DNA from 2 places in the Pseudovibrio sp. Ad46 genome. Region 2 is predicted to be linked to the other one. Evidence: riboswitches for the same ligand, from Rfam matches in the RefSeq annotation. Region 2 holds a riboswitch; the other holds the start of a gene.
The links. A riboswitch is a leader RNA that binds a small molecule or an ion and turns the genes downstream of it on or off. The one in region 2 is predicted to bind S-adenosylmethionine.
Positions count from the first base shown of each region.

Region 1: it holds a riboswitch for S-adenosylmethionine, as region 2 does, so the genes downstream of both, PsAD46_RS00775 (O-succinylhomoserine sulfhydrylase) here and PsAD46_RS07655 (hypothetical protein) in region 2, are expected to answer to the same signal.

Region 1 is NZ_LMCG01000001.1:156,311-163,868, forward strand. It holds gene PsAD46_RS00755 (MAPEG family protein) at 1-59, opposite strand, end outside; gene PsAD46_RS00760 (crosslink repair DNA glycosylase YcaQ family protein) at 184-1,395, shown strand; gene PsAD46_RS00765 (hypothetical protein) at 1,483-2,376, shown strand; gene PsAD46_RS00770 (hypothetical protein) at 2,518-2,955, shown strand; gene PsAD46_RS00775 (O-succinylhomoserine sulfhydrylase) at 3,038-4,222, opposite strand; SAM riboswitch at 4,290-4,367, opposite strand; gene PsAD46_RS00780 (2'-deoxycytidine 5'-triphosphate deaminase) at 4,491-5,597, shown strand; gene PsAD46_RS00785 (YigZ family protein) at 5,602-6,150, shown strand; gene PsAD46_RS00790 (hypothetical protein) at 6,309-6,719, shown strand; gene PsAD46_RS00800 (hypothetical protein) at 6,942-7,475, shown strand.
Region 2 is NZ_LMCG01000040.1:146,476-154,033, forward strand. It holds gene PsAD46_RS07645 (acyl-CoA thioesterase) at 1-327, shown strand, start outside; gene PsAD46_RS07650 (group III truncated hemoglobin) at 360-809, shown strand; gene PsAD46_RS07655 (hypothetical protein) at 837-1,217, opposite strand; SAM-I-IV-variant riboswitch at 1,265-1,395, opposite strand; gene PsAD46_RS07660 (PQQ-dependent sugar dehydrogenase) at 1,684-2,925, shown strand; gene msrA (peptide-methionine (S)-S-oxide reductase MsrA) at 3,011-3,640, opposite strand; gene PsAD46_RS07670 (GNAT family N-acetyltransferase) at 3,759-4,226, opposite strand; gene PsAD46_RS07675 (sugar porter family MFS transporter) at 4,523-5,911, shown strand; gene PsAD46_RS07680 (NAD-dependent epimerase/dehydratase family protein) at 6,431-7,093, opposite strand; gene PsAD46_RS07685 (DUF4268 domain-containing protein) at 7,218-7,558, opposite strand, start outside.

The DNA of each region.
Region 1 (7,558 bases), on a different contig from region 2:
ACCAACGCTCCAACAATCATCCGCTGAAACACACCCCGCTGTTTTTCTGCAAAGTCCAATGCAACCTCCTTTTAGAGAACATAATAGGAACAAACCCACAACTATCTGCTGCGGACTGCTTGCGGCAAGGCGCTACCTCTCCTAGCCTAGGCACGTCTGACCAAGCAGGAGACTTTGATGACTATGGAAGCGCAGTTAGTTTTAAAAGTTGATAACGCCGCTGCGCGCCGCTTGTTTCTGCAGAAACACGCCCTTCTTGAAGCACCAACAGGCTCCTCGAAAGGAGAAGATCTCCTCGATCTCATTCACCGCATTGGCTTTGTGCAGGTTGATAGCATCAACACAGTAGAGCGTGCGCACCACATGATCTTGTGGTCACGCCGCCAAAGTTACCGCCCCAAACATCTCAAGAAGCTGCTGGAAAATGACAGAAGCCTCTTTGAGCACTGGACGCATGATGCCTCAATCATTCCAACCGAGTTCTTCCCTTATTGGCACTACCGCTTCCAAAAAAGCGCAGAGAGCTTGCAATCCTGCTGGAAGGTCTGGCGCGGTGCGGAGTATCAGGAAAAACTCAACCTCATTCTACGGCACATCGAAGAAAACGGCCCCGCTGGCACCTCAGATGTCGGCAAGAATGAGAAGCGCAGCAAAGGCGGATGGTGGGAGTGGAACCCATCCAAAACAGCACTTGAATATCTCTGGCGGACCGGACAAATCTCCGTCTCCCGGCGTGAAAACTTTCAAAAACTCTATGACCTGACAGAACGCGTCATCCCTGAGGATCACCGCTCCGCTAAACCCAGCCATGCAGAAACCATAGAGTGGGCTTGCAACTCCGCAATCGACCGCCTCGGCTTCGCTACGCCCAGCGAAATTGCAGCCTATTGGGACAAACTAGACCTTGCCGATGTCAAAGCATGGTGTGAGCAAGCCCAGAAGCGTCAGGAACTAATCCCTGTTGAGATTCAACCTGCCAGCGACACGAAGCCCAAATTATGTCTCGCACGCCCAACAATTGAAGATGAACTGAGATCCCTCGAAGCCCCATCCCAACGGATCCGCATCCTCAGTCCATTCGACCCGGCATTAAGAGACCGCAAGCGCGCTGAGTTCCTTTTTGACTTCAATTACCGCATCGAAATCTTCGTCCCTGAACCAAAACGGCAATACGGCTATTATGTCTTCCCCGTAATGGAGGGGGACAAGTTGATTGGCCGCATTGATATGAAGCGTGACAAAGCCTCCAATGCTTTGGCCGTAAAACGCTTCTGGCCCGAGGCTGGCATTCGCATGGGCAAAGGCCGCCAACAACGATTGGAAGCTGAACTGGAGCGATGCACCCAGTTTGCTGGCTGTGAAGATCTTCAGTTCCTCTCAGCTTGGCAAGGATAGCCCACTGGATGGCGGGACTATCAGAAACGTAAGTAACCTCCAATACTGCTGGTAAACGTCGCATTCTCGTCAGCACCAAGAGAGCAAATGGGCCAGCTTTTGCAAACTTTGTTGCGTATTCTGCTCTGCCTTGTGGCGCTGAATACCTCTGCTAGCCAGGCCCAACCTCTCTTCAATTTAGACGACCACTTCACCTTCAATCCGCAAGGCAAGTACCAACCCCGCCTCATTGGCCTGTTTGAGACAGATCGCAATAACACATCTGGAGCCGCCGAAGTCATCACGCCAGTCTTTCAGGACAGTCATGGCATGTTCTTCGCTGATGTCCGCTCCGGCAACTCCTCTGATGCTGTTTATCTCATAAGTGCTGGCGGTGGCCTCCGTCACTTTGTACGGCCAAACTTGATTGGCAGCACCTACATCTTCATGAACTACAAGGAAGATTACGAACGCGGCCCCGCAACTGCAGTCACCACGGGCATCGAGTTTTTGGCAAATAACTATGAGGCTCGCTTCAACGCACAATTTCCGACAAGCAAAGTCCGTATTCTGGAACCGGAGCCGGGTAGCACAGACCAACGCGAAAGCATTCCTCTCCTCAACCTTTCAGGAGAGATTGGCTACGACCTTCCCGGAACTGAGGATCTGGGGTTCGGCTTCCGCATCTATGCAGGAGGCTTTTATAGAACCGCCAACAACATTGAAGAGATAAGCGGGGCGCAGGGACGGTTTGAAATATCCCGTGCAGGCTGGTTTGGCGTACCTGGATTGAAGACCACATTTGTTGGCCAGATCCGCTATCACAGCGACATCAACTATCCCATTGGTGCTTTTCAACTTCGCATAGGCCTTCCCATCGTCAAATATTGGAAGGGCATCACTGTCGATAACTATAATGAGCTCTCTCACATAGAACGTCGCATGACAGAACGTGTGCGACGCCCCCTCACTATTCACAATCGCACGCGTCGTATTCCCTAGAACTCCACTTAAAATGAAAGCCCTAGGCATTAAACCACTCGAAGCGTTACCCCTCCCGGTTTCAGGGCATCACAGACCCCCAGCATTAATGTTAATCTTTTCCGATAGGATACCGCTTCCAGCTCTTCCGGGGACAACCACATGAGGACTATTCCACTCACGCTCATTCCGTTTTTGCTCTACAACGCTGTTGCATTTCGGTGGTTTGAAGATCTAGAGCCGGTGCTTGATCAAGGCTACAACGTCACTCCGTGGGCTGCCATTGTATTCCAGATCCCACTGCCATCCGGACTGCTTGTTCCTCTGGATGTCGCCACCCTTCTGCTTGCAGGCACTTTGGTCCTGCTCTTCGTTGAGATCATCAAAGCCACCAGAACCAGCACACTCTCACTGGTAGATCACAGCTTGTCTCTGTTGATCCTCGTGGCTTACCTAATTGAGTTCCTCTCGGTACAAGAAGCCGCCACTCCGCTCTTCCTTCTGCTCATGACCATCACGTTTCTGGATGTCATCGCCGGTTTCATCATCACCTTGTCCGGAGCACGGCGAGATGTAGTTGTGGCAACCAGCAACAGCTAACAACAAGTCTGCAGCATTGGGCTTTAATGCATAAAGGGCACCCGGTTGGATGCCCTCACGCTAGTTGTAATGTGCAACACGCTTAAAGCGCGGCCAGTGCCTTAGCAACATCTTCCAGCAGGTCATCTGCATCTTCCAGACCAACAGAAAGACGAAGCGTCTTGTCTGTAATGCCCAGCTCCAAACGCGCATCTTCCGCAACACTCTGGTGCGTAGTCGTCGCCGGATGGGTAATCAGGCTCTTCGCATCACCAAGGTTGTTGGAAAGGCTGACAATCTCCAGTGCATTGGAGAACTTGAAGGCCGCTTCCTTACCACCCGCCAAATCAAACGCCAGCATGGTAGACCCACCCTGCATCTGCTTGGCCACGATATCCGCCTGTGGGTGATCAGCACGGCCCGGGTAAATCAGCCGAGACACTGCAGAATGATCCGCAAGGAACTCTGCCAGCTTGCCTGCATTCGCAGTCTGACGCTCAACACGCAGAGACAATGTCTCCAGACCTTTCAGCAGAACCCAGGCGTTGAACGGGCTCATCGCAGGCCCAGTATGCTTGAACGGGTCATGGAATTCTTCCACAATCCACTTTTCATCAGAAAGCACGATACCGCCCAGACATCGGCCCTGCCCGTCAATATGCTTGGTCGCAGAGTAGATCACCACATCAGCGCCCAAGGCCAGCGGGCTCTGCCAGATAGCAGTCGCAAACACGTTGTCGACAATAAGCCGTCCACCAGCTTCGTGAATAATATCCGCAACAGCTGGAATATCGATCACTTCAAGCGTCGGGTTGGTTGGGCTTTCAAGGAATGCCGCTGTGGTGTTCGGACGAACAGCTGCTTTCCATTGCTCAATGTCAGTGCCATCAATCAGCGTGGACTCCACACCATAACGTGGCAGCAGCTTTTCGATGATGTATCGGCAGGAACCGAACAGTGCCTTTGGTGCAATCACGTGATCGCCAGCTTTAACGCAGGCCATAATCGCAGAGTTAACAGCCGCCATACCAGAAGCCGTGCCGCGTGCGGCCTCAGCGCCTTCCAGTTCACACATTCGTCGCTCGAACATTCCTACGGTCGGGTTTGCGTACCGGGAATAAATATAGCCCGGATTCTCGCCCAAAAAGCGTGCTTCTGCCGCTTCTGAGCTGTCGTAAACATACCCTTGTGTAAGGAAGATAGCTTCGGATGTTTCACCAAAGCTGGAGCGCGTTGTGCCTCCATGAACAAGCCGAGTTGCTGGCTTCCAGTTCTTTGCGTCTGTCATCGCTCATTCCTGCCCGAAGAGATATCGCTCTACCCCTTCATTAAAAAACCCCGGCGCGGGCCGAGGTCTATACAAGAACCCGACCCTTTAGCTACTTGTTTTACGTGGTTGCAAGCCGGTCGACCAAATCACCACGGAATAGGCAGCGTTTTTACCTCGAAAATACACTAGGGTCAATCAATCAGCTTAGGTTGCAGACTTGGCGAGAGATCAAACTTACGTTAATCAGTGTCAGAACGATTTGAGTACGAGTGGGGCGGAACCAACAATGACAGGCATTCTTCCGGCAAAAGCGATTGAAGCTATGTTTGCCAGCGGTGCAATTCAAGCAGACAGAGTGCCCGACGAGGACCAGATTCAACCTGCCAGTCTTGACCTGCGCCTCGGCGTCAAAGCATGGCGTGTCCGGGCCTCCTTTCTGCCCGGCCCCGACGCGAAAGTGGAAGACAAGCTGGAAAAGCTTATCCTGCACGAGATCGACCTCTCCAAGGGCGCCGTGCTGGAAACCAACTGCGTTTACATCGTCCGCCTTCAGGAAGCGCTGGACCTTCCGGCTGAGCAATCCGCCACAGCCAACCCGAAAAGCTCCACGGGCCGCATCGATGTGTTCACCCGCGTCATCACAGACCAGGGCCGCGCATTTGACCGTGTTGAAGCTGGCTACAAAGGCCCGCTCTACGCTGAGATCTCTCCAAAGACCTTCCCTGTGCTGGTCCGCGAAGGCTCTCGCCTGTCCCAAATCCGCTTCCGCGATGGTGAAACCCTCATCAATGATGAAGACCTGACCAAAGTGCACAACCAGCACACGCTGGTTTCTGGCGGCAAGGACGAAGACGCAATCAACAACGGCGTCCAGGTGTCCATCGACCTGAAAGGCTCTGGCAAAGACAGCCTCATCGGCTACCGCGCCAAGCGCCATACAGGTGTGATCGACGTTGACCGCAAAGACGCACAAGACCCGGAAGACTTCTGGGAACCGCTGTACAATCGCGGCGATGCAACGCTCATCCTCGACCCGAACGAGTTCTACATTCTGGTCTCGCAGGAAGCCGTCCACGTCCCACCGCAATACGCCGCTGAGATGGTGCCATTCGACCCACTCGTCGGCGAATTCCGCGTCCACTACGCAGGCTTCTTCGACCCCGGCTTCGGCCACTCCACCGTTGGTGGCACAGGGTCCAGAGCCGTTCTAGAAGTCCGCTCTCACGACGTTCCCTTCATCGTAGAACACGGCCAGACGGTTGGCCGCCTTGTCTACGAGCACATGGAGGAAGTGCCAGAAACCCTTTACGGCGAAGGCATTGGCTCCAACTATCAGGGTCAGGCACTAAAGCTCTCCAAGCACTTCAAAAGCAAAGAACCGGTAGGAGCATAAGCCCATGCCCCTCTTCACCGTTGAGCAGGAATACAACGCGATACTGGAAGAAAAGAAGTCACGCTTTCTTGCCTTTCTGGTACCCCATGTAGACTTTGCTCAGCGGCTGGCGGATCTTCGCGACGAGCACAAAAAAGCCAACCACCACGTCACCGCCTTCCGCAGAATGCTCCCCGAGGGACGCATCGATGAAGGCGGCAAAGACGATGGTGAACCGTCTGGCACCTCCGGCATGCCCACACTCAAAACACTCATTGGGGCAGACCTTGTGGATGTGGGCGTCATCATTGTCCGTTACTTCGGTGGCACAAAACTGGGCACCGGCGGCCTGGCACGGGCCTACTCCGGCGCCGCAAATCTCGCCATTCGGGAAGCTGAGCTTGTGCCATGGCTGCGCATCAAAACCCGCAGTGTCTCTGCCAGCTTCTCCAGCAGTGCCGAACTGGAACGCCAGGTCATTCTGCTACAGCTGGAAATCATCGAACGCACCTTCACAGAGGACGGCGTAACCCTGCTCGTCAGCGGTCCTGAAGATCAGATCGACAAGCTTTAACCTTCTGTACTTGCTAGCTTTTTCATGCCTCTCAGCATTTCCATCGCACCCAATTAATTAAAATCCTAATAAAAACTTAAACTTTGGCACGCGCCTTGCGATGTAAATCCCAGGAAATGGCATTTGTCTCATTTTGAGACGGTCGGGGGAGTGAAGTCATGCGTGTCACCCGCACTGGAAAAGCGATTAACACTGGAACAGACGCTGATCGTCGCTATCGCGATATCGGCTCTCGCCGTCACGCCAAAATCACAGAGCAAAATGCAGAGACTGTTTCAAGACGGAACACCTACGGGAAACCAGGCAAGGAACTGCAAGTCTCTGAGGATGTCGCCACCACGCAAACTCAGCACGAAAAAGACGCCCAGTTCTATGACCTGCCAAAGCGCATCAACGTCTTCCGCTGCAACTCCGCTTTCCTCGCCCACCTCATCGGCATCAAAGAAAACGCCGCCCACCTGCGCGACCGCCGCCGCGTAGAACCCGAGGAAGGCGCCATCAGCTACACCACCACCGAAAAAGCCCCCCGCCTCATCGGCGAAGGCCGCATCATCGAATACAACGCTTGAAGAAATAGAACAAAAGCTATTTCAAAAACTCTTAGACTTCGCTAGGGAGAGCCTCTTGTACAATCTGCGGATCAGGCTTTGCTCGAATACTTCTACATATTCTCCTTTAACGGATATAACTTCCTCACGGTAAATTGCGCGCACTTGGGCTTTAACGTCCTTAGCTGGCCGTTACTCTCGACGATCCTCGTTGTAAATCGAGCAATGTCACCCAGACTCCTGATGATCGTAGCAGTAAGCCAATTATTGCTCTTCGCCTTGATGACATACTTGTCAGGCGGACAAAGCGGTATCTTTGCAGTCCCAGATACATATTTCCACATCGCTTGGGCTATATTTCCAATACTTTGCCTCATCACCATCCTTTGGGGTTTGATTATGATGTTCCTGAAGGATGTGCCGAAATTGACCCGACCACAGGCCATTTTTTATTACATTTTCAGCTTGTTACTAACCTGTGCTAACCCCTTGGGCCCTCTATTGGCATTCACCACAGGTGTCGACGGTTTCTTATATCACGATGTCACATCTGCCTTCGTCTCAACACTCGGCGCCGTATTTGCAGCTTTTGCCCTAGTAACGTTCTTGCCCGCATCAGCTGGCGCAATCATCTATAGCTACCCAAACCCACTAGTTCGTCGAGGGTTAATGACAGCAAGCTTACTCGCATGGAGCGCGTTTTCGCTCTGGATTTTGGATCACAGCCTCCAGTACTTCAATATAAGATCCGTAAAACTGGTTGCCTCAATTTTTTAACAGACAAGGCAATATGGACGGACATCACAAACACCAACAGCACCACATGACATCCCATGTAGTGTTGAACCAGAGTTCCCGAT
Region 2 (7,558 bases):
TTCGGCGGTTGGGTTGTCTCTCAAATGGATATTGCCGCCGGTATTGCAGCAAGCCAGTGCGCCATGGAGCGCGTTGTGACTGTTGCGATCGACAGCATGACCTTTATCCGCCCTGTTAAAGTGGGCGATGTAATGTGTGTCTACTCCAATGTGCTCCGTGTTGGCAGAACCTCTGTAACGCTTGCCATTGAGGCCTGGGCTTTGCGCCACCGCTTTGGTTATCGCGAGAAGGTTACGAATGCTCAGTTCACCTTTGTTGCTGTTGACGATGACGGCAAACCGATTGTGATCTCTGAAGAGCAACGTGCTAAATACAACAAGGCTTAAGCGGATCGCGGACCAGGAACAGGAAACAAGCAGTGTCATCAAAAATTCCCGTTATGTCAGCGCGTGAACGGACACCGCTTGATCCTTCCATCACACCTGCCCAGATTAATCATCTGGTTGAGAGTTTTTACGGCAAGGTCCGCCAGCATGAAACGCTTGGGCCGATCTTCCTGAGAGAGATGGGCGAGGACTGGGGTCCGCATCTACACAAGATGAAGCACTTTTGGGCGTCAGTGCTGCTAAAAACTGGATCGTATAAAGGCAAGCCGGTTCCCGCTCACGCGAGGATTCAAGGGGTCACCACTGAGAATTTCCATGAGTGGATGGACCTGTTTGAAGACGAAGTCTATGCGATTTTCTCACCAGAAGCCGCACCGCTTCTTCTAGCAACTGCACAGCGCATCGCACAGAGCCTGTGGCTTGCAATGTTCGCAGACCCATTTGCCACGCCTCCTGCAAAATTCGGCAGCCGCGCAGCTTAAATCAGTTCTTATTTTAGTGCAGCTTACCTAGCTCGGGAACTTCTTTTTCGAGCGCAGCGCGTTTTGCCTGAAGTACTCACGCAAGGCTTCCAGTTCTTCAGGACGGCGGCGTGCAGTATCCGCAAACAAGCGCTCGTCGACAACCGTGTGGCAGCCTTCTGCCCAAAGCCGAAGCAGCACAGCAAACCTGTCGGAGCGCTCGTCGGTGGTCAGCGGCGTATTCGGCTGTCGGGTTGAATTGGAAAGCAACCGACTGCGCAGTCCTTTCTCCAGAATCAAGCAATCCAGCAAATAGGCAGCAGTAAACTCGTCGGCAAGGTGTGCGACGGCTTCCCTCAAAGATTGAGGCACATATTCAGATACATACGATTGCCATGCAGACTGTGGCTGACCAGCAATATCAAACATTAAATCCTCCATCGGTTTCCCGAGGAGGACTGGCGCAAAATCCATTGAAACTACCGCTTGGTTGTTACGAATGATGAAGACAGCGTCCTCACTTCGAAACCACATCCCTTTTGGCGGAGACCACCTTGCCCGGTTAGGCAGGTTGGCGAGGGCGCCAGCCCTTCTCTTGATGATGCGTAGGATTTGGCACGAAAATGAGGCAATTGCAAGTGGGCACCTTTCCTTTGTTCTTTGTCCACACTTTCAAACTTACGTTGTGTCGTATTCTAGCACCACAAAACGCAACTTCCGCTAAGTGAATATCTTCAATTTTTGTGGTTCTATAAACCGAATTCCCGTCATATCTGAGTATTCTCCTCAGACTTTGAATGAGCGCATAGTGGCGGCTCAAAAAGGCAGAGCATTTCAAATATTCCGATAAATTTTCTCAGTCAAATTTCTAAGCCCTTCAGGAAGGAAAAAAACGATGTGCACCACAAAGCCCGTTCTCTTTGGAGTCCTGACAGGGTGCGCTTACGCCTTGCTGCTAACCACATCTCTGGCGGCAACGACCACCAAAATGGTCGATGGTGTCAAAACAGAGTTTGTGGAGCAGGTCTCTGAAGAACAGAAAACTCTGGCTCGCAACGCTGAAGTTGTGGTCATGCCCAAAGGCTTCCACATCGAACCTTATGCAGCCGTGCCAGATGCCCGCCATATGGCCGTCGCGCCTGATGGCAAAACTGTCTTTGTAGGGACGACCACGGACAGAGTCTGGGTCGTTACTCCGGATGAAGAGGGCAAGAAAGCTGCAGAAGTTCGCCAGTTCGCTCCAGATCAATCCTTCATCATCCCAAATGGTGTTTGCTTCACAAAAGATGGCTCATTAGTCCTTGCTGAGCAAAACCGTGTTCTGAGTTTTCCGAACGCATTGGAAAATAAAGAGCAGGGCAAGCCAGCAGTGAAGGTGCTGGTCGGCAAGGGCATGCTTATCCCTCCCTCTGAAGAAAGCTATAATCACTCCTCCCGCGTGTGTGATCAGGGTCCGGATGACCGCATCTACATCTCTCTTGGCCAGCCTTACAACGTCCCGCCCAAGATGAAGCTGAAACTCTATGACAGCCTCGGCATCGGCGGCATTATCTCCATCACCGCAGATGGTATGGACCGTCAGGTCTATGCGACCGGGATCAGAAACTCCGTGGGCCTGGAGTTCCATCCAAACTCCGGCAATCTCTGGTTTACCGACAATCAGGTGGACGGCATGGGAGATGACATCCCGCCCGAAGAGCTGAACAAAGGCACCGAGCCGGGCAAGAACTACGGTTTCCCATGGTATGGCGGCGGAACGGTCCGTACCCCGCATTACATCGACGAGCCTGTCCCAAGTGGCGTGGTGAACCCGGAAGTCGAGTTAGACGCCCATGCCGCAAGTTTGGGCATGACATTCTATCAGGGCGATATGTTCCCTGAAGAATACAAGGGCGGCGTCTTCATCGCGCAGCACGGCTCATGGGACCGCTCAGTGCCAATTGGCGCACGTGTGGTGTTCGTGCCCATCAACGAGAAAGAAGAAGCTGGAGCCCCAAGTATTGTCGCAACTGGCTGGATTGATGCCAGCGGCGATTATCTGGGCCGTCCGGTAGACGTGGTCGAGCTTGGCGACGGATCCTTGTTGATCTCTGATGATTCTGCCGGAGGGATCTATCGCATGTACTACGAAGAGTAGGGCCCCCTTCTGACCTGCGACAATACACCTAAAAGCAAAAGACCAGAGCAGTGCCTCTGGTCTTCTTGAGTTCTATACTAAGCCCTTAGTGCTCGCCGGGGATACCTTTGTAAGCATTTGGACCCCAGACCTGCTTGACGCGCTGATCACGACCACAGCGATAGCGGTAGAACTTGTAGCGGATCGGGTTTTTCTCATAGTAGTTCTGATGATAATCTTCTGCATCATAGAACGGAGCTGCAGTGCGGATCGGTGTTACAATCGGGCGGTTCACCTCACCTGATTTTCCAAGCGCTTTCTTGGAGGCTTTTGCAGCCTTCAGCTGCGCAGGAGAGGTCGCAAAGATGGTTGTCTGATAGCTCTCACCACGATCACAAAACTGACCACCAGCATCAGTTGGATCAACGGAATGCCAGAAGGCTGTTAGCAGCTCTTCATAAGACACCTTGGCCGGATCAAACTTCACTTCCAACGCTTCAATATGACCTGTGCCACCAGCAGAAACCTGCTTGTAGGTCGGGTTTGCACTGCGGCCACCCGTGTAACCAGATGTGGTCTCAAGAACGCCCTCGATCTTGTCAAAGTCGGACTCGATACACCAGAAGCAACCACCAGCAAAAATAGCGGTTTCGGTCTCAGCAGCCTGTGCAGGCTGGCTCACAGCATAAAGCAAAGGAAGAACGGCAAGGGCTTTTGCAGCTTTGCGTGCAATCATCTCAGATCCTTAAATCAGGTCATGCATTGGAATTTCCAAAACCCTAGCAGCCACCAGCCCTCAACGGAAATGAAGTCCCTTCAACAAAACGTCAATCAGCGAGAGCATGGTTCGCGCTTCAAACCTCGCAGGACATATTCCAGCCTGTTACGTTAAAACCAGCCTTGTAATAGGTGCGTATGGCACCGTGATTGTCTGGGGCAACACGCAGTCCAATCCGCGTCAGGCCATCTTTCTTGAACGTCGCCTTCAACGCCTCAAGAGCTTTGGAGGCATACCCCTTGCCACGGTGCTCTGAGTAGACCAGAAAATCCATGATGAAGGCAGACGCATCATCTTGAAGGGAGTACCAGAGAAACCCAACTTCCACTTCGCCAGCCTTCGTTTTGTTGACGATGCTCAGCAGCTTATTGTGTTTGTTGCTTTTCCCCTCTGGAAAGGCCTTTGACAAGCCTTCCTCGGCTTTCTTCAGCGCGGCCTGTTCCTCCATTCTGCGATTATCCATCAGGTCCTGAGCGTATTCAGAGACGGAAATGATCTGAAACTCATCAAAACGAGCTGCGGGGAAATCCTGAAGAACAATCATGGTAAGTCCTGGTTGCCAAAGGTTGAAGCGCTTGGGAAGGCCTTGCGCTGATCATGCGACGGGAAGCTTAATTGAAGGCAAAGGCCGCGAAAAGCTCAATGCTGTAATTCCTAACAGGTGCGGTTTTAAGCCGCTGGATCATCATCGCGACACTGAAACGATCTAGGTTTTCTTTCCCGCATATGATCAATCGTTATTGGGGTCTTGCGAAAAACAGCTCAATTCAGGGCTGTGTGTCCTCCGGATGGTTAGAGACCTCCGCCTATACTTTCCCTTGGTCTTTAAAGGGAATGCGCATGATTATCCTCCTGGCATGTATCGCCGTACTCTGTGGTTTGCTCTATGGCTACAACGAAGGCGTCATCGCTGGCGCTTATGAGCCCATCAAAGCAGAGTTTGAATTCTCTGCGTATTGGGGAGGGCTTCTGGTCGCATCCTTGTCTATCGGCGGTTTGATCGGAGCCTACCTGAGCGCCTATCTCAGTGATAGATTTGGCAGACGGTCAACGGTCATCATCGCAGCCCTGTTCTTTATCACCGGAGCTGTCTTATCCAGTGTGGCGCAAGACCTTTTCATCCTCACATTCGCCCGTTCTCTCATCGGAATGGGGATTGGCCTGTCCTCAATGGCTGGCCCCCAATATGTCTCCGAAATTGCACCGCGCAAGATCAGAGGCCGTATGCTTGGCGCGTTTCAGTTCATGATCTCCTTTGGTGTCTTGATTGGCTACCTCTCCAATCTGATCACGCTTGATCTCGGCTACAGCGCAGAAGCCATTAATCGCTGGCAGTTCATGTTTCTCCTTTCTGCGATCCCTGCAGCGTTTCTGCTTTTTGGAATTTGGAGTGCCCCCGAAAGCCCGCGCTGGCTCGTCATGGCAAAGCGCTCGGCAGAGGCAGAGGCCGTCTTTGAAAAGATTGAACCAACCCGATCTGTGGCGTGGGTCAAAGGCAACGTGAAGCGGATTGAGGAAGACCTCGCCGAAGTCGCAGACCAAAAGGGGGGCTGGCTGGACCTCATCAATCCACGTAACCGGCCTATCACCAGTTTTTGTGTCTTCACCTTCCTGTTTCAACAGCTTAGTGGCATCAATGCGGTCATCCTCTACGCACCGGAGCTTTTCGGTGACCTGGGATTTTCTGAGGAAGCCAGCCGCTTGTCTGCAACGGTCGGTCTTGGTGCAGCACTTGCTCTGGCCGCAGCTGCCAGCTTGCTCCTTATTGATCGCGTTGGCCGCAGGCCTCTGATGGTCTACGGATTGCCAGCCTGCGCACTCTCTCAGTTCCTGATTGTGGGAGGTTTCCTCATGGGGGACGGGATTGGCACGGCTTTGTCCGTCTCAGGTCTTTGCCTCTACGTGATCTCCTATTCCCTCTCCATGGGGCCGCTGCCATGGGTCTACATGTCAGAGGTGTTCCCCAATTACCTGAGGGCCAAAGGCATGGTCGTAGCGGTAACCGTCAACTGGGTCTTCACATTCCTCGTTGTGTTCGGTTTCCCCAAATTGAACCAGCTCTTCACGATCACCGAGATCTTCCTGTTCTTCGCCATATGCTGTTGCATCGGAACCGTCTACGCCATCCGCCGCGCACCAGAGACCAAAGGTGTCTCTCTGGAGGATATCTACGAGCTGTTCCACAAAGGGGACAGCAAGACAGCTGAGAGGCCAGTCGCTGGCGAGTAAAACCACAAGCACCAAAAGCACCGCATGACCTCTCATGCAGTGGTGAAGCTAAAATCCCGAGAAACGGGAGGGGCAAGGCGAGCAGGCAATACCTGCGCATTGTATATAAATTAGTTTCTTCGGCATTGGCTGTCGCCTTGCCCGGGCGTTTTTGTATGAAACAAGGTCTCCACCAAAAGGCATTGGGAGCAGGTGCCTACCCATCAACGTGAGGTCTCACAAAACACAAGGCTTTGCTTCGAATACACCTTTCTGGGCAGTTGCTGTAAAGGACAGTTTGACTTGTCCCTGACAGCTGCAGCTGCCAGTGTAGACGCCCATCGGGTGACCAGCTTCCGCTTGGTCCCTGCACTAAAGACTTTCAAGGGGTGTTTCAACGGACCCGCCGGAAGATGCGTTACGCCTCCCGGTAGCCCCGCCCAGCCCACGCCACACTGACGGTCGCTCCGCCAGCTGCCCGTGTACGTGGACATAGGATTAGTATGGCGGGTGATTTGGGCGAGGGGGATAAGATTTTGCTCAGCCAGCTCTATCGGCAATCTCGTCGCCTTGCAGAATGCTGAAACCATTCCCGCCTTCAAGCGCAGCGGCAACAAGTGCGCGTGCAACTGCTGACCCCTCAATTGGACGATATTTGCGCAAAGGGCCTTTAAAGAGAAACGACAGCCGTGGCAACACCGACGCGGCAATCCCCTCAGCAAAGCGTTGCTCCTGACGCTCACCCAGCAACAATGAGGGTCGGAACACTTTTGTTGAAGGGAAAGCGAGCGTGCGAACTGCCTCTTCAAGCTCCCCTTTGACCTTCAGATAGGAGTTGGAACTGCCCGCTGCTGCACCAATCGAAGAAACCATGAGAAACTGCTCAGCACCAGCTTCACGCGCCAACCGCGTAAGGTCGTAGGCAAGCTGGAAGTCAATCGCGTAAAACGCTTCTTTTGAGCCGGCTGTCTTCAGCGTGGTCCCCAGACAGCAGAACACATCCGTCACGTTCATTGGCAGTTGAAAGCTGGCAAGATCGCTGAAATCGGTCAGATGCAAACGAAGCTTATCATCTTCAATCTCTGGATCTCTGCGCACAACTGCATGAACCTCGTCATACGCCTCACTGGCAAGCAGCAGCCGAACCACCTCAGAACCAATCAGCCCAGTTGCACCAAAGACCATCGCCACACGATTTTTCATAGGAAATTCCTCCGATTGTCAGCCAAAGCAGATTGGTAGATCAGGGTGAGAGTTTAAAACTCGAGTAAGTTGAAGCGTAATACAAAAAATAAGAGCACCATTTCAGGTGCTTTCATTTCGATTGCTACTTGGGAATGGCAGAGAGCAGCGGGAAGAGTGCCATATGGAAGTTTCCGAGCCAGGTTACATACCAGTCTGCAAGCTCAGGCATTGTCGTGTTGGTGCCAAGATCAACATCTCTCTTCCATAACACGATGCTGCAATATCGAGCATGTTCAGCAGGGTCCCAATCAAGTGACGCGCCGATCGCTGTCTCTACATGTTCTTTTTGGCCTAGCAGTTCTTTGAAGTAGGCCTCGCCGGGCTCATTCCGAAAGTTGATCATAACTTTCGCGCAGTTTTCTTCATCCAGATAATGGAGACTTAGATAAGCGTTCGGTATGCCAAACTTGATGTCGTAGTAAC